DNA from 3 places in the Amycolatopsis sp. NPDC114478 genome. Region 1 is predicted to be linked to each of the others. Evidence: riboswitches for the same ligand, from Rfam matches in the RefSeq annotation. Region 1 holds a riboswitch; each other region holds the start of a gene.
The links. Region 1 has a riboswitch for thiamine pyrophosphate ahead of ACZ7OH_RS04200 (thiamine ABC transporter substrate-binding protein). Riboswitches for the same ligand answer to the same signal wherever they lie in the genome.
Positions count from the first base shown of each region.

Region 2: it holds a riboswitch for thiamine pyrophosphate, as region 1 does, so the genes downstream of both, thiC (phosphomethylpyrimidine synthase ThiC) here and ACZ7OH_RS04200 (thiamine ABC transporter substrate-binding protein) in region 1, are expected to answer to the same signal.
Region 3: it holds a riboswitch for thiamine pyrophosphate, as region 1 does, so the genes downstream of both, thiO (glycine oxidase ThiO) here and ACZ7OH_RS04200 (thiamine ABC transporter substrate-binding protein) in region 1, are expected to answer to the same signal.

Region 1 is NZ_JBVKDO010000001.1:858,998-864,697, reverse strand. It holds gene ychF (redox-regulated ATPase YchF) at 1-915, shown strand, start outside; gene ACZ7OH_RS04225 (hypothetical protein) at 932-1,468, opposite strand; gene ACZ7OH_RS04220 (ArsR family transcriptional regulator) at 1,525-2,112, shown strand; gene ACZ7OH_RS04215 (hypothetical protein) at 2,112-2,579, shown strand; gene ACZ7OH_RS04210 (hypothetical protein) at 2,793-2,921, opposite strand; gene ACZ7OH_RS04205 (4a-hydroxytetrahydrobiopterin dehydratase) at 2,996-3,280, opposite strand; TPP riboswitch at 3,313-3,419, shown strand; gene ACZ7OH_RS04200 (thiamine ABC transporter substrate-binding protein) at 3,442-4,491, shown strand; gene ACZ7OH_RS04195 (ABC transporter permease) at 4,470-5,700, shown strand, end outside.
Region 2 is NZ_JBVKDO010000004.1:83,767-89,466, reverse strand. It holds gene thiD (bifunctional hydroxymethylpyrimidine kinase/phosphomethylpyrimidine kinase) at 1-732, opposite strand, end outside; gene thiC (phosphomethylpyrimidine synthase ThiC) at 729-2,363, opposite strand; TPP riboswitch at 2,357-2,478, opposite strand; gene ACZ7OH_RS13015 (S1C family serine protease) at 2,517-3,428, opposite strand; gene ACZ7OH_RS13010 (glycoside hydrolase family 15 protein) at 3,631-5,700, shown strand, end outside.
Region 3 is NZ_JBVKDO010000004.1:92,433-98,132, reverse strand. It holds gene ACZ7OH_RS13080 (threonine ammonia-lyase) at 1-767, opposite strand, end outside; gene ACZ7OH_RS13075 (hypothetical protein) at 915-1,649, shown strand; gene thiE (thiamine phosphate synthase) at 1,657-2,316, opposite strand; TPP riboswitch at 2,348-2,453, shown strand; gene thiO (glycine oxidase ThiO) at 2,447-3,520, shown strand; gene thiS (sulfur carrier protein ThiS) at 3,520-3,720, shown strand; gene thiG (thiazole synthase) at 3,722-4,480, shown strand; gene ACZ7OH_RS13050 (MarR family winged helix-turn-helix transcriptional regulator) at 4,578-5,006, shown strand; gene ACZ7OH_RS13045 (ion transporter) at 5,424-5,700, opposite strand, start outside.

The DNA of each region.
Region 1 (5,700 bases):
CTGTACAAGTCGGAGAAGACCGTCCCCGCCGTGGTGTCCTTTGTGGACATCGCGGGCATCGTCAAGGGCGCGTCCGAGGGTGCCGGACTGGGCAACAAGTTCCTCGCGAACATCCGTGAGGCCAACGCGATCTGCCAGGTCATCCGCGTGTTCGACGACCCCGACGTGGTGCACGTCGACGGCCGGATCGACCCGTCGAGCGACATCGAGACGATCAACACCGAGCTGATCCTCGCCGACCTGCAGACCCTGGACAAGGCGTTGCCGCGGCTGGAGAAGGAAGCGCGGACGAAGAAGGAGAACAAGCCCGCGCTCGACAACGCGCGGAAGGCGAAGGAAATCCTCGACGCCGGGCGCACGCTCTTCCAGGCGCAGAAGGAAGTCGACTTCGACGCGCTGCGCGAGCTGAGCCTGCTGACGACGAAGCCGTTCCTCTACGTCTTCAACGCCGACGAGTCCGTGCTCACCGACGACGCCCGCCGCGAGGAGCTGACGAAGCTGGTCGCACCGGCGGACGCGGTGTTCCTCGACGCGAAGGTCGAGGCGGAGCTGCTGGAGCTGGACGACGAGGAGTCGGTCCGCGAGCTGCTCGAGTCGGTCGGCCAGCCGGAGCCGGGCCTGTACTCCCTGGCCCGCGCGGGCTTCCACACGCTGGGGCTGCAGACGTACCTGACGGCGGGCCCGAAGGAATCCCGAGCCTGGACGATCCCCCAGGGCGCAACGGCCCCCCAGGCGGCGGGCGTGATCCACACGGACTTCGAGCGCGGCTTCATCAAGGCGGAGATCGTCTCGTACAACGACCTGATGGAGGCGGGCTCGATGGCCGCGGCCCGAGCGGCGGGCAAGGTCCGCATGGAGGGCAAGGACTACATCATGGCCGACGGCGACGTGGTGGAGTTCCGCTTCAACGTCTGAGCGGAGTCCGTCGGACTCACCAGGTGCTGACGAGCGACCTGGTCGCGGCGTCGGCATCTCGGCCCGAAAGTCGCGCGGCCATGGCGGCCTTCAGCACGGCTGCCGCCTGCCCGAAGATCATTTCGGACGAATTGACCAGGTCGAAGCCCGCACGGTCGATCGTGAGCGTGCCTGCTGGGAGGCCAGGCCCCTCGTCGAGCGCACTGGCCATAGCCCCGGCGAACTCGCTGGGCAGCCCGACTGTGAACGGTTCCCTCCACAACATGCTCGGGCAGGTCGGCTCGTCGTCGGCGTCGAACAGTCCGAAGGTCGCCACGGCAACGGCGAACTGCGTCTGGCCGCTCCGGCCGGGCACGAACTGTCCGCCGACAAGAGCGCGTGGAGCGAGACCACCGAACCGTCGCAGGACTTCGACGTGCATCCGGACTGGGTTCGCCACGGCGCCGGTGCCAGCCCGGGACGACCGCAGCCACTCTGCGGCCCGGTACGCCGCGGGATGATCGCCTTCGCCGATCGAGACAAGGCCGTGCCGTTCCACTTCGACGATTGTCATCGCAGCCCCTAACTACTGGTTGTTACTTTCATTGGGCGCAGGATATGCTGCGTCCAATGAAAGCTTCGCCGAGCCTGCTACCCCTGCTGCGATCGCGCATGCAGGGTGAGCTGCTCGCGCTGGTCCTGCTGCACCCTGAGCGCGAGTACAGCATCACCGAGCTCGCCGAGGCCTGCGGCGTCACGCCCACGGCCGTGCTGCGCGAGGTCGAGCGGCTGGTCGGCGGCGGCATCCTGGAAGACCGGCGGGTGGGCCGGAGCCGGCTCGTCAAGGCCCGCACGGACACCCCGCTCTACCGTCCGCTGAGTGACGTCATCGCGGTCACGTTCGGGCCGATGTCACTGCTCACCGAGGCCCTCTCCGGGCTGCCGGGCGTCGACGAGGCCTACATCTACGGGTCCTGGGCCGCGCGCTACAGCGGCGAACCGGGGCCGCCCCCGGGCGATGTCGACGTCCTCGTCGTCGGTTCGCCCGATCCGGACGCGCTCTTCGACCTGGCCGAGAGCGTGTCGCGACGGCTGGGCCGCGAGGTCAACGTCCATCGGATCTCGCCCGGGTCGTGGGCGGCGGACACGGCGGATCCGTTCCTCACCAGCGTTCGTGAACGTCCGCTGGCCCGGCTGAACCTCGACCAGGAGGCTTGATGCCCCAGTGGAACCAAGGGCGCGAACGGATCGACGCCTTCATCGCGCGCGGCGCCATCGAACACGTTCCGGCGTCGCGGGAGGCGGCTGAGGCCGAACTGGTCAGAGCCCGCACCCACCTCGCTTCGGCGCGGCAGCTGCAGGAAACGGACCCGGAAGGCGCGTACACGCTGGCCTACGACAGCGCCCGCCGCGCGTTGGCGGCCGTCTTGCAGAACGAGGGTTTGCGCGTGACGAGCCGGGGCGGCCACGTGACCGTCTACGAGGCGGTCCTCGCCCAGCTGGATCCGCCGCTGGGGCCGGTTCTGCGGCCCTTCAACCGGATGCGGGCCCGTCGCAACGAAATCGCCTACCGGTCTTCGGAGGCTCCGTCGATGACCGCCGAGGACGTGGCGGCCGACGTGCCGAAGGTGCTGGCGATCATCGAAGTGGCCGAAAAGGCCATCCCGAACATGCCGCGCTACTGAGCGGCGCGGACGCCGGCCCGACCCGAAAGCCGGGCCGGCGACCGGATCAGCCGAGCAGGCCCATCAGGGCGATCACGATCAGCACCACCGCGGGGGCGAGGGCGTTGATCCAGGCGCGCTGGGCGGAGGTGAGGGTGGCGGTGCTGTTCATGATGTTTCCTAGGGCCGAAACCGATGCTTCCGCCCTGCTCAGCGCGCTGATCATGCCCTTTGTTAGCGGCTGTGATCGAACTCACCGGCATCCGGGTGACGGCGGCCCCGGGCGGTGAACCAAAGCACCCCGCCGGCCGCTGCCACCATCGTCGCGAATGCCGCCGTACCGACCACGATCGCCTGAGTCATTCCGTCCCTCCGTAGCAGAGCTGTTTACCGAGAGACGTCGAAACGGCGAAAAAGTGCACCCAGCGTAATCGAGGTCACATCGAGTCGAGCACCGAGTCGATCTGCGCCGCCAGCGAGAAGTCCTTCTCCGTCAGGCCGCCCGCCGAATGCGTGCTCAGCCGGAACGTCAGCGTGCGCCAGCGGATGTCGATGTCCGGGTGGTGGTCGGCCGCTTCGGCCAGCACCGCGACGCGGTCCACCACCTCGATCGCCTGCGGGAAGCTCGCCAGCTCCGCCTCGCGCGAAATCACCGCGCCGGACCGCGTCCAGCCGGCGCCCAGCCGTTCGTCGGCCTCGGCGTCGCTCAAGATTTCCGTCATGTCTCCATGGTCGTACGTCCTGGACTACGCTGCACGGTTGCCACGGGAGTCCGGTCAGCCGGGCTGAGAGGCGGGTTACCCGCGACCGTTCGCACCTGACCGGATCATGCCGGCGAAGGGAGGGCTTTCCCCTCCTCGTCCGGAGAAGTGCAGGAGGGTAGATGAAACGCAGGGCTGTTCGCGCCGCGACGGCCGTCGCCGCCGTCAGCGTCGTCGCCGCGGGGTGCTCGCTGTCGGACGGTGGCGGTGGCACGCAGCAGACGCCCACCGTCACCCTCGTGACGCACGACTCCTTCCTCGCGCCGCAGGACGTGCTCGACGCCTTCCAGAAGCAGTCGGGCATCAAGATCTCCGTGCTCAAGCAGGGCGACGCCGGTTCGCTGACCAACAAGCTCGTGCTGACCAAGGCCAACCCGATCGGCGACGTCGCGTACGGCGTCGACTCGACCTTCGCCTCGCGCGCGTTGCAGGAGGGCGTCTTCGAGCCCTACACCAGCCCGGAGGCCGACCGCGGACCGCAGCGCTACGCCGTCGACCCCGAGCATCGGCTGTCCGCGGTCGACGTCGGCGACGTCTGCGTCAACGTCGACACGAACTACTTCACGAGCAAGGGGATTCCGGCGCCGGAGTCCTACGACGACCTCGCCGACCCGAAGTACAAGGACCTGCTGGTCGCCGAGGACCCCGCGACCGCGTCGCCCGGCCTGGCGTTCCTCCTCGGCACCATCGCGAAGTACGGCGAGGCCGGCTGGAAGGACTACTGGACGAAGCTGAAGGCCAACGGCGTCAAGGTCGTCAGCGGCTGGGAAGAGGCCTACACCAAGGACTTCTCCGGCTCGTCCGGCAAGGGGCCGCGCCCGATCGTCGTCTCGTACGCGTCTTCGCCCGCCGCGGAGGTGGGCGACGACGGCAAGCCGCGCACCAAGGCGCTGCTCGACACCTGCTACCGGCAGGTCGAGTACGCCGGGGTGCTGGCGAACGGCAAGCAGACGGAGAGCGCGCGCAAGGTCGTCGACTTCCTGCTGTCGCAGCAGTTCCAGGCAACGGTGGCGGCGAACATGTACGTCTACCCGGCGCGCCAGGGTGTCGACCTGCCCGCGGGCTGGGCGCAGGTCGCACCGCTGCCGCAGAAGCCGCAGACGCTGCCGGCGGACCAGGTGCAAGCCGGACGCGAGAAGTGGATCGGCGAATGGCGCACGCTCGTGCAGTGACGGCCCCGCCGAGGACGGCTCGCGGGCTCGGCCTGGCACTGCTCGGGCTGGCGCCGATCGGGTTCCTGGTGGTGTTCTTCGCGTGGCCGGTGCTGGCGATCGTCGGCCGTGGGTTCGCCGCGGGCGGCCTCGACGTCGTCCTCGGCGACGCGCGGACCTGGCAGCTGGCCGGGTTCACCGTCGGGAGCGCGGCGGCGTCGACCGTAGTCGCCGTGGTGGCCGGGCTGCCGGTGGCGTTCCTGCTCGCGCGGGTGCGGCTGCCCGGCGCCGGCCTCGCGCGGACGCTCGTCCTCGTGCCGTTCGTGCTGCCGACCGTCGTCGTCGGTCTGGCGTTCCGGGCCCTCTGGCCGGACGGCGGCGTGCTGCCGATCGTCCTGGCCAACGCGTTCTTCAACGTCGCCGTCGTCGCGCGGACCGTCGCGGGGCTGTGGGCGCGGCTCGACTCGCGGACGACCGACGCCGCCCGCGCGCTGGGCGCGTCGCCGTGGCGGGCGTTCCGCTCGGTGACGCTGCCCGCGCTGGCTCCGGCGATCGCGTCCGCCGCGGCCGTCGTGTTCCTGTTCTGCGCCACCAGCTTCGGCGTCGTCCTGATCCTCGGCGGCGCGCGCTACCGGACGCTGGAAACCGAGATCTACCTGCGAACGGTCGACCTCCTGGACCTTTCGGGCGCGGCCGCTCTCTCACTGATCCAGTTCGCCGCCGTCGTCGCCGCGCTCGTCCTCGGCGGCCTCGCGCGACGGCGCAAGGACGGCGCCCGGATCGGTTCCGGCGGGACGCGTCGGCCGCGGGGCGGCGAATGGTGGGTCGTCGGCGCCGCGGGGGTCGTCCTGGCGTTGCTCGTGACGCCGATCGTCGCGCTGCTCGCCGAGTCGGTCTCCACTCCGGACGGGTGGAGCTTCGCCGGTTATCGAGCGTTAACGAGCACCGGTGAGAAGGGCGCGCTGCAGGTGTCCGGCTGGGACGCCGCGGTGAACTCGGTGAAGGTGGCCATCGACGCGACGCTGCTCGCGATGGTCGTCGGCGTGCTCGCGTCCGTCGTGCTGGTGGCGCTGCGCCGGTCGCCGGCGAAAGCCGCGCGCGGGCTCGGCGAGACGATGGACGCCGTGCTGATGCTGCCGCTCGGCGTGTCCGCGGTGACCGTCGGGTTCGGCTACCTCGTGACGCTCGACGCGCTGCCCGGCGACCTCCGGACGTCGCCTTACCTTGTAC
Region 2 (5,700 bases), on a different contig from region 1:
GCACCTTTCGATGAACTTCTTCCCCGCCGCCACCGCGTCCGGCACCGAAGCGCCCTTCGCCAGCCACGACGTGATCGACGACGCCAACGTGTCGCCGCCGCCGTGGGTGTTCTCCGTCTTGTACCGCGGTCCGCTGAGGGAGATGTACTCGCGGCCGTCCGAAAGCAGGTCCACGCAGTCCGTCGTCCCCTGCATGTGGCCGCCCTTGACGAGGACCCAGCGGGAGCCGAACTCGAGCAGCGCGTCGGCCGCCGCGCGCTGGGATGCCTTGTCGGACACCGAAATGCCCGTCAGCAGGCCGACCTCGTCCAGGTTCGGCGTGATCAGCGTCGCGCGGGGGAACAGCTCCGTGCGGATCGCCTCCAGGGCGTCCTCGCGCAGCAGCGAATGGCCGGTCATCGACGCCGCCACCGGGTCGACCACCAGCGGGAAGTCGAAGCCGGTCTCGTCGAGGGTCTTCGCGACCGCGCGGATGATCTCGGCCGTCGCGAGCATGCCCGTCTTGGCCGCGTCGACGCCCATGTCCGACGCCACCGCCTTGATCTGCGCGGTGACGACGTCGGCCGGGATCTCCGTGAAACCCTGCACGCCCAACGAGTTCTGCACGGTGACCGCCGTCAGCGCCACCAGCCCGTGGACGCCGTGCGCGAAGAACGTCCGCAGGTCCGCCTGGATGCCCGCACCACCGCCGGAGTCCGATCCGGCGATGGTGAGGGCGGTCGGCGGTGTCACGGTTGCACCACGGGCAGGTACACCTGGCCGCCGGACTCGGTGAACTCCGCGGACTTCGAAGCCATGCCGGCCTCGATGGCCTCCACAGTGGACAGACCGTGCTCCTCGGCGTACTTGCGGACGTCCTGCGTGATCCGCATCGAGCAGAACTTCGGGCCGCACATCGAGCAGAAGTGCGCGGTCTTGGCCGGCTCGGCGGGCAGCGTCTCGTCGTGGAACGAGCGCGCGGTGTCCGGGTCGAGCGAGAGGTTGAACTGGTCGTTCCAGCGGAACTCGAACCGCGCCTTCGACAGCTCGTCGTCCCACTCCTGAGCGTACTTGTGCCCCTTGGCCAGGTCCGCGGCGTGGGCGGCGATCTTGTACGTGATCACGCCCGTCTTGACGTCGTCGCGGTTCGGCAGGCCGAGGTGCTCCTTCGGCGTGACGTAGCACAGCATCGCCGTGCCGTACCAGCCGATCTGGGCCGCGCCGATGGCCGACGTGATGTGGTCGTACGCGGGCGCGATGTCCGTCGCGAGTGGACCGAGGGTGTAGAACGGCGCCTCGTCGCAGAGCTTCTCCTCGAGCTCGACGTTCTCCTTGATCTTGTGCATCGGCACGTGGCCGGGGCCCTCGATCATCACCTGGACGTCGTGCGAACGCGCGATGTGCGTGAGCTCACCGAGGGTTTCCAGCTCGGCGAACTGGGCGCGGTCGTTGGCGTCGGCGATCGAGCCGGGACGCAGGCCGTCGCCGAGGGAGAACGTGACGTCGTACTGCCGCAGGATCTCGCAGAGTTCCTCGAAGTGCGTGTACAAAAAGGACTCTTGGTGGTGCGCGAGGCACCACGCGGCCATGATCGACCCGCCGCGGCTGACGATGCCGGTGACGCGCCGGGCGGTCAGCGGGATGTAGCGCAGCAGCACGCCGGCGTGCACGGTGACGTAGTCGACGCCCTGTTCGCACTGTTCGATGATCGTGTCGCGGTAGATCTCCCACGACAGCTTTTCCGGTTCGCCGTCGACCTTTTCCAGCGCCTGGTAGATCGGCACGGTGCCGACCGGGACCGGCGAGTTGCGGACGATCCACTCGCGCGTCTCGTGGATCCGCTTGCCGGTGGAGAGGTCCATGATCGTGTCGGCGCCCCAGCGGGTCGCCCACACCATCTTGTCGACCTCTTCCTCGACCGACGACCAGACGGCCGAGTTGCCCATGTTGGCGTTGATCTTCACGAGGAAGTTCTTGCCGATGATCATCGGCTCGGACTCGGGGTGCTTGCGGTTGACCGGGATCACCGCGCGGCCGCGGGCCACCTCGTCCCGCACGAACTCCGCGGAAACCCGTTCGCGGGCCGCGATGTACTCCATTTCGCGGGTGATGACGCCCTGCTTGGCCCAGCCGAGCTGGGTGTTGTGCTCGCGGCCGTCGGCCCAGCCGGCGCGCAGCCGGTGCAGTCCACTGTGGACGTCGATCGAAGCTTCCGGATCCGTGTACGGCCCCGAAGTGTCGTAGACGTCGAAGTGCTCACCGTTCGAGAGGTCGATCCGGCGCGCGGGAACCCGCAATCCGGATTCCGTCTGGTGGTAAACCTTGTGCGAACCGGTGATCGGACCCGTGGTGACGGAGACGTGCTTGTTTTCCAAAGTCGTCAACGACTTTCACTCCCTACGCCGGCATTACCCGGTCAGGTTCATGCGGTCGGTGACGCCTGCGAAACGCAAGTCACCCTCTCAGCCCGCCATGGCGCGAGCTCCCGCGTTGGTGTTGTGCCACCGACCATGCCACGCCGGAGCGCGATACTCAAGTCACCCGACCAACTCGGCCGGAGTGGCGTACACGTCGACCATGGCGCCGTTGCGCAGCACGGTGATCGGCAGTGCGGTGCCGATCACCTCCGCGAACAGCTGACGCTGGATGCCCTGGGCGTCCGAGACGCGGGTGCGGCCGACGGTCAGCACGAGGTCGCCCGCCTTGAGGCCCGCCCGGTCCGCGGGGCCGCCGGAGACGACTTCGTGCACCCGCAGCCCGGCGCTCTGCCCGGTGCGCTCGGCGATGTCGTCCGGCAGCGGCGCGGGCACGCCGACGACGCCGAGGTACGCGCGCCGCACCCGGCCTTCGACGACCAGCGTGTCGATGATCCGCCGGGTCGTCGCGTTGATCGGCACCGCGAGCCCGAGCCCGAACCCGGCCACGGCGGTGTTGATCCCGACGACGCGGCCGGCGGAGTCGGCGAGCGCGCCGCCGGAGTTGCCCGGGTTGAGGGCGGCGTCGGTCTGGATGACGTCCTCGATCACCCGCCCGGCGCGGCCGTGGCGCACCGGCAGCGCCCGGCCGAGCGCGCTGACGACGCCGGCGGTGACGGTGCCGGAGAACCCGAGCGGGCTCCCGATGGCGACGACGAGCTGCCCGACGACGAGCCGGTCGGCATCGCCGAGCTGCGCCGCCGACGGCGTCTCGCCGCGCGCCCGCAGCACGGCCAGATCGGACAGCGGGTCGGCACCGACGACGTCGACGGGCACTTCGCTGCCGTCGGCGAAGGTCGCGACGCCGCGGCGGTGGTCGGCGACGACGTGGGCGTTGGTGAGCAGGTGGCCATCGTCGGCGAAGACGACGGCCGACCCGCTCCCGCGCGCGAGCTGAACCCCGGCGACGTGCGGGGTGACGGTCTTGGCGACGGTGCTGACCGCGCGCGAGTAGGCGTCCATCGCGTCTTCCATGAGGGCACCTCGATTACACCGTTGCAGGTACTTCAAGTGTGCGCCGGGAAATCGGGGAAGTCGGTTCGCTGTTCGTGAACCGCCGACCGGACCAGTGACGGTCAGTGGTTCACCGGATCGGACCATGCGCCGGTGAAGATTCGGCGGCAGACTCCCAAAGCGCTTCTGTAACGGTGCAGAAGCGATCTTCTGTGGGGTTGATATGCGCAAACTCATGTTCGGCGCCCTCGCCGGGCTGCTGGTCACCGGCCTGATCCCGGGGATCGCGGCGGCCCAGGGCGAGGCTCCCGGCGCCCCGGGTGCCCATCCCAGCTGGCTGCCCGCGAACAAGACCGGCTTCGGCACGGCGCACGACCGGGCCGGCAACGTCTGGTTCACCCTCCAAGGTGGCCAACTGTCCGAGGTCTACTACCCGGACCTGTCGACGCCGAGCGTCCGCTCGATGAACTTCGTCGTCACGGACGGCCGGAGCTTCGCCGTCACCGACTACACCGCGAAGTCCCAGCAGGTCCGGCGGACCGACGACGACAGCCTGACCTACGAGCAGACCATCACCGACGACCAGCACCGCTGGCGCCTGCGCAAGACGTACGTCACCGACCCGGCCGCCACGACCGTGCTGGTGGACGTCGACTTCCAGTCGCTCACCGGGCGGCCGTACCAGCTCTACGCGGTCGCCGACCCGGACCTGACCAACGACGGCTCGGACGACTCCGCCGCGCGAAAGGGCGACGCCGTCACCGCGCAGGACGCGAGCAACGCCGCCGCGCTCACCGCCAAGCCCGCCTTCACGAAGACGAGTGTCGGCTACGCGGCCGCGTCCGACGGGAACACGCAGCTCACGAAGACCTTCAAGCTGAACTCCTACGACACCGCCGCCAAGGGCAACGTCGTGCTGACCGGGCAGACGAACGCCGACGGCGTCCGCAACCGGCACGTCACCCTCGCCCTCGGCATGGGCGCGAAGGCCGCCGACGCGCTCGGCAACGCGCAGGCGTCGCAGCGACGCGGCTTCCGCGACGTCGCACGCGCGTACGACCGCGGGTGGGAGCAGTACCTGCGCGGCGTCAGCAAGCCGCCGTCGTCGCTGAAGACCGACGCCGAGCGCGACCTCTACAAGGCGTCGATGCTGACGCTCGCCGCGAGCGAGGACAAGCACCACCCCGGCGCCTTCATCGCGTCGCCGAGCATGCCGTGGCGCTTCGGCAACAACGACCCGGAGTGGTCGCCGTCCGGCACCTACCACCTGGTCTGGCCGCGCGACCTCTACCAGATCGCGACCGGCCTGGCCGCCGGCGGCGACACGGCCGCCGCGAACCGCGCGGTGTCCTACATGTTCGGCACGCAGCAGCAGCCCGACGGGCACCTGCCGCAGAACAGCCGCGTCGACGGCGTGCCGTACTGGACGTCGGTCCAGCTCGACGAAACCGCTTTCCCGATCGTGCTGGCCCAGCAGCTCGGCCGCACCGACCTGTGGCCCGGCGTCAAGAAGGCCGCCGACTTCATCCTCGGCTACCGGGGCCCGAACGGGCAGGCTTCGCCGTACACCCAGCAGGAGCGCTGGGAAGAGCAGGACGGCTGGTCCCCGTCGACCATCGCGTCGGTGATCGCCGGACTGGTCTGCGCGGCGGACCTCGCCTCGCACAGCGGCGCGGCCGCCGACGCCGCCCGGTACCTCGCCGCGGCCGACAAGATGAAGGCCGACCTGCCCAAGCAGACGATCACCACGAACGGGCCGCTGTCGAAGGACCCGTACTTCGTCCGCTTGACCAAGGACGCCAACGCGAACGCGGGGACGACGTACAACCTCGGCAACTCGAGCGTGACGATGGACCAGCGCGCGGTCACCGACGCGGGCTTCCTCGACCTCGTCCGGCTCGGCGTCTACCGCGCGGACGACCCGGTGATCCGCAACAGCGTGCGCGCCACCGATAAGGAGATCGCCTTCACGACGCCGACCGGCCAGTTCTGGCACCGGTACACGAAGGACGGCTACGGCGAGCAGGCCGACGGTTCGCCGTGGGACTACACGTTCCCGGCCGGAAGCCGCACGACGTTCGGCCGGCTGTGGCCGCTGCTGGCCGGCGAGCGCGGCGAGTACGAGCTGACGCTCGGCGACCCGGCCTCGGCCGCGCGGCGGCTGCGTGACCTCGGCCGGGTGAGCAGCTCGGCGGAGACCATGCCGGAGCAGGTGTGGGACGAGAACCCGCCGTCGGGCCAGACGGGCTTCCCGACCGGGACGCCGAACACGTCGGCGACCCCGCTGGCCTGG
Region 3 (5,700 bases), on a different contig from region 1:
TCCTCGGAGACCGTGACCATGGCGTCGACGACCGCCCGCAGGTGCGCGAACGTCAGCTCGGACGGCTGCGCGCGCAGGCCGTCGGCGATCGTGCGGGCGCGGTCGGCCTGCGGCCAGTCGACCCGGCGGCCCAGGCGGTGTCCCTCGGTCGCGTCGCCGGCCAGCGCCGGCTCGACGCCGATGACCGTCGCGTGCGGGGCGCGCGCCTTGATCGCGGTGCCGACGCCGGCGGCCAGCCCGCCGCCGCTGACCGGCACCAGCACGACGTCGACCTCGGGGAGGTCTTCGGCGATCTCGAGGCCCACCGTGCCCTGCCCGGCGATGACGGCCGCGTCGTCGAAGGGCGGGACGAGGGTCAGCCCGCGTTCGGCGGCCAGTTCGTGCGCTTTCCCCTCGTGCTCGCCGATCGGCACCTCGACCACGTCGGCGCCGTACCCGCGGGTGGCCTCGACCTTGATCCGCGGCGCGATGTCCGGCACGACGATCACCGCGGGCACGCCGAACCGCTGCGCGGCGTACGCGACCGCTTGCGCGTGGTTGCCGCTGGAGTAGGCGATGACACCCCGGGTACGCCGTTCTTCGTCGAGGGTGGCGATCGCGTTGAACGCGCCGCGCACCTTGAACGCGCCGACCGGCTGGAGGTTTTCGGGTTTGAGCCACAGGGTTTCGCGGGGATCCCACGTTTGGAGCAACAGGGGCGTTCGCACGGCGACATCCCGGACGCGCTTCGCCGCGGCCTCGATGTCGGAGATCGTCACCAGTTCCATGTGCCGAGTATGTCAAGAAAGTGTTCGACGTGGAGTGTCTATTGTGGACAGTCGGAGTGGTGCTCCTCACGCTCCGGCAACGCGGGGAGTTCCTCGCGCGCCTTACACGTTGAGAACGGGGAGAAGACTTTCTAGCGGATCGGGATCATGAGCAAGGAGAACGCAGCGGCTTCCGAGGTGGACACGGCGAAGGAAGAAAAGTCCGGCCTGCGGATCGCGCAGGTGATGGCGGCGGCGCTCGCGGCGGTGACCGCGGCGCTGCTGGGATCGACCCTGGGCGTGGCGGGCACGGTCGTCGGCGCGGGCGTGGCGAGCGTGGTGTCGACGGTCGGCAGCGAGCTGTACCTGCGCTCGCTGCAGCGCACCCGCGAGGCGGCGCTCAAGGCGCGGCAGCTGGCGACGTCGGGGATCCGGCGGCGGGAAGCCGTCGAAATCCCCATCACCGACCAGCCCACGGTGCAACTGGCCAAACCGGAGCCTTCGGACCTGTCGTCGCGGCTGCGGAAGCTGCGCTGGCCGTTGATCATCGGCACCAGCGTGGCGGCGTTCGCGGTGGCGATCCTGGCGATAGTCGGGTTCGAGTCGGCGACGGGCACCCAGATCGGCGGCGGCACGGGCACGGGCATCGGCAAGATCTTCGGCAACGGCGGCGGTGGCCACACGGACACCACGCCGTCGACGGCGCCGTCGACCTCGAGGGACACCCAGGTGTCCCCGACGGACACCACCACGACGCCGTCGGACACGTCAACGGCCCCGACGACCTCGTCGGAGACGCCGACGACCACGCCGAGCACGACGACGCAGCAGCCGTCGACGTCAGCCCCGGCGACGACGGCCCCGCCGACCAGCAAGGGCGCGGTGACCACCCCGACCCCGTAGCCGGCCTTCAGGCCAGCCGGGCGCGCAACTCCCGTGCCGCGGCTTCCGGGTCCTCGGCCTCCGTGATCGCGCGGACGACCACGATCCGTGAGGCTCCGGCCTCCAGCACCGAGGGGAGCCGGTCGCCGTCGATGCCGCCGATCGCGAACCACGGGCGGTCCGGGGTCCAGCCCGCCACCGACCGCACCAGGTCCAGGCCCGGCGCGGGCCGGCCCGGCTTCGTCGGCGTCGGCCAGCACGGGCCCGTGCAGAAGTAGTCCACGCCCGGCTCCGCGGCCGCCGCGAGGGCCTGGTCCAGCGAGTGCGTCGACCGGCCGATCACCACGTCGTCGCCGAGGATCCGGCGGGCCAACGGCACCGGTATGTCGTCTTGACCCAGGTGCAGCACGTCCGCGCCGACCGCCAGCGCCACGTCGGCCCGGTCGTTCACCGACAGCAACGCTCCGTGCCGCGCGCAGGCCTCGGCCAGCACCTCCAGCGCCGCGATCTCGCCGGCGGCTTCCAACGCGCCGGTCTTGTCGCGCAGCTGGATGATGTCGACGCCGCCGGCCAGCGCCGCGTCGGCGAAGGAAGCCAGGTCGCCGCGGGACGTGCGGGCGTCCGTGCAGAGGTACAGGCGCGCCGCGTCGAGGCGGGCGCGGATCTTGTCACCGGAAAGGGCGGGCATAGCGGCGACCGTACCTCGCCAGCTAGGGTGGACTGGTCCGCACGGGAGCCCGAGGGACGGGCTGAGAGGGAGCTGCCGCTCCGACCGTGGAACCTGATCCGGGTCATGCCGGCGCAGGGAGCGTGATTCCATGACGAACCTGGCAGTGGTGGGCGGCGGCGTGATCGGCCTGTCCACGGCGTGGCGCGCGGCCGCGAACGGCCACGAGGTCACCCTCTACGACCCCGAACCCGTCCGCGGCGGCGCGTCCTGGCTGGCCGGCGGCATGCTCGCCCCGGTCACGGAGGCCTGGCCGGGCGAGGAAGACGTCCTGCGCCTCGGCGAAGAATCGCTGAAGCGCTGGCCCGGCTTCGCGAGCGACCTGGCGCACGAAGGTCTCGACCCCGGCCTGGCCGAACACGGCACGCTCGTCGTCGCCTTCGACAGCGCCGACGCCGGCTACCTGGACATCCTGGCCAGCCACCTGCACCGCATCGGCCGCGCGGCCGACCGGCTCACCGGCCGGGAGACCAAGCGCCTCGAACCGGGGGTCGGCTCTGTCCGAAGTGGACTCCACGTGCCCGGCGACCTGGCCGTGGACAACCGGAAACTCCTCCAAGCCCTGTACGCCGCCGGCCAGAAGCGAGAAGTCCGGTTCGTCCGCGAACGCGTGGAACGGATCCCGGACGCCGAAGCCGTCGTGCTCGCCGCCGGCGCCTGGACCGGGCGGCTGCACCCGCAGCTGGCTGACGCCGTCCGCCCGCTCAAGGGCGAGATCCTCCGGCTCCGGCCCCGCCGCGGCTGCCTGCCGCCGCCGACTCGGACGGTCCGGGCCGTCGTCGAGGGGAAGCCGATCTACCTCGTCCCGCGCGGCGACCAGGAGCTCGTCCTCGGCGCGACGCAGTACGAAGCGGGCTTCGACCAGGCCGTCACCGCGCGCGGCGTGCGCGAGCTGATCGAAGGCGCCGAACGCGTCTTCCCCGCGATCACCGAGTACGAGCTGGCCGAGACCGCCGCGGGCCTGCGGGCCGGCAGCCGGGACGTGCTGCCGTACGTCGGCGTCCTGGACGACGGCGTCTTCGCCGCCACCGGGCACCACCGCAACGGCCTGCTGATGGCCCCCGTGACCGCGGACGCGGTGGTCGCCTGGCTCGGGGGTGAGAAGCCGCCCGAAGGCGTCGAAGCGGCTTCACCCGCCCGCCTGCACCAGAAGGAGCACGTGTGATGGAGATCAAGCTCAACGGGAAGTGGACGGAGTTCCCGGACGGCGCCACCGTCGCCGACGTCCTCGACGCGGCGGGCGGGCAGCGGCCCGGCATCGCCGTCGCGGTCGACGGCGTCGTCGTCCGCCGCGGCGACTGGGCGGCCACCACCGTGCCCAAGGGCGCGGGCGTCGACGTGCTCACCGCGGTCCAGGGAGGCTGAAGTGGACGAAGAACCGCTGGTCATCGGCACCGCCAAGCTGACGTCCCGGCTGATCATCGGCACCGGCGGCGCGGCCAACCTCGCCGTGCTGGAACGGGCGCTGGTCGCGTCCGGCACCGAGCTGACCACCGTCGCCATGCGCCGCGCCGACGCCGAAGGCGGCTCAGGCGTCCTCGAACTCCTGAGAAGGCTTGGGATCGAGCTGCTACCGAACACAGCCGGCTGCCGCACGGCCGCCGAAGCCGTGCTCACCGCGCAGCTCGCGCGGGAGGCGCTCGGTACCGATCTGATCAAGCTCGAGGTGCACGCCGACGACCGGACGCTGCTGCCGGACCCGTTCGAGACCCTCGACGCCGCCGAGCGGCTGGCCGCCGACGGGTTCACGGTGTTCGCCTACACGAACGACGACCCGGTGCTCGCGCTGCGGCTGGAGGAGGCGGGCTGCGCCGCCGTCATGCCGCTGGGCGCGCCGATCGGTACCGGCCTCGGCATCCGGAATCCGCACAACATCGAGCTGATCGTTTCGCGGGCGGGCGTGCCGGTGATCCTGGACGCCGGAATCGGCACGGCGTCGGACGCGACGCTGGCGATGGAGCTCGGCTGCGACGCCGTCCTGCTGTCGACGGCCGTCACCCGGGCGGCGGACCCGGAGCGGATGGCCGCCGCCATGCGCTCGGCTGTCGTCGCCGGTCACCTGGCCAGGAGCGCGGGGCGCGTGCCGCAGCGCTTCTGGGCGAAGGCGTCGAGTCCACCCCGGTGAACCCGGGTGGCTTCACGCCGAGCGCGCAGGGCGAGCCCGTAAGGTGGACGGCACTTTCCGGCGCATCCGCGGCGGGGCAGGGCAGAAGGAGCCAGCCGTGACGAGCACATCGGTCCAGGACGTCTCGGGCAGGTTGTACCTGGCCGTCGGCAGGCTGTCCCGGTCGCTGCGGCAGGCCGGCGTGCCCGGCCCCGGCCACGGCGCCATCTCGGCCCTCGCGACGCTGGTGATCTCCGGGCAGCTGCGCTTGGGCGACCTCGCCGCGAAGGAGGGCGTCGCCGCAGCGACGATGTCGCGGATCATCGCGTCCCTGGTCGAGGCGGGGTACGTCAGCCGCGAGTCCGACCCGGTCGACCGCCGGGCGTGGCTGGCGAAGGCGACCGAAGAGGGCGAGCGGCTGGTGTCCGGCGTCCGGTCGACGCGGGTGCAGGAGCTGAACCGCCGTCTCGACCGCTTGACCCCCGAGCACCGCGAAGCCCTCACGGCGGCGCTCCCGGCGCTCGAGGCCCTGATCGCGGACGACTGAGCTAGTCCGCGAGCCGTCAGCGGTTCGCCGATGTCCCGGCCGAACTCGGTCAGTCCGTAGGAGATCAGCACCCGGACGCCCCACCGGCTGGTGACGTGGCCGACGACGTCCCGGGCGACGCAGTCGGTGTGAAACACCTCCGCCTTGTGGTGGGCCGGGTCCGTCCGCGCGCGGCGGGTCGTCGCCGCGCCCCCGCGGACATCGCCGCGGCCTGCCTGCTGGACGACCGCTACACCGGCGGCACCTACGAGCTGACCGGACCGGAGGTGATCACCCCACGCGGGCAGGCGGCCATCGAAGCCGCTCTCGGCGCTCCCAGCGCGGCTGAACCGCGCGTCAGCCCGGACGTCGAACGGGTCCTCGGCGGCCTGCGCGCTCCTTCGCCGAGTGGGTCGCGCGCAACGTCGCCGCGTTCCGCTAAGCGGCGGTCCGGCGCAGCTCGGCGAGCTCCGCGCGCAGGGCCCGGAGCTCGTCGAGGATCTCCTGGTTCGCCGCGGCCTGGGTTTCGGCCTGCTTCGCCTCTTCCTCGCGGATGTCCTGGCGCAGCTCGTCTTCCATGCCGCTGACCACCACGGCGATGAACAGGTTCAGCACCGCGAAGCTCGACACCAGGATGTAGACGACGAAGAAGATCCAGGCCATCGGCGCCTGTTCCATGATCGTCTTCGCGATGTCCGGCCACGCCTCGCCGGTC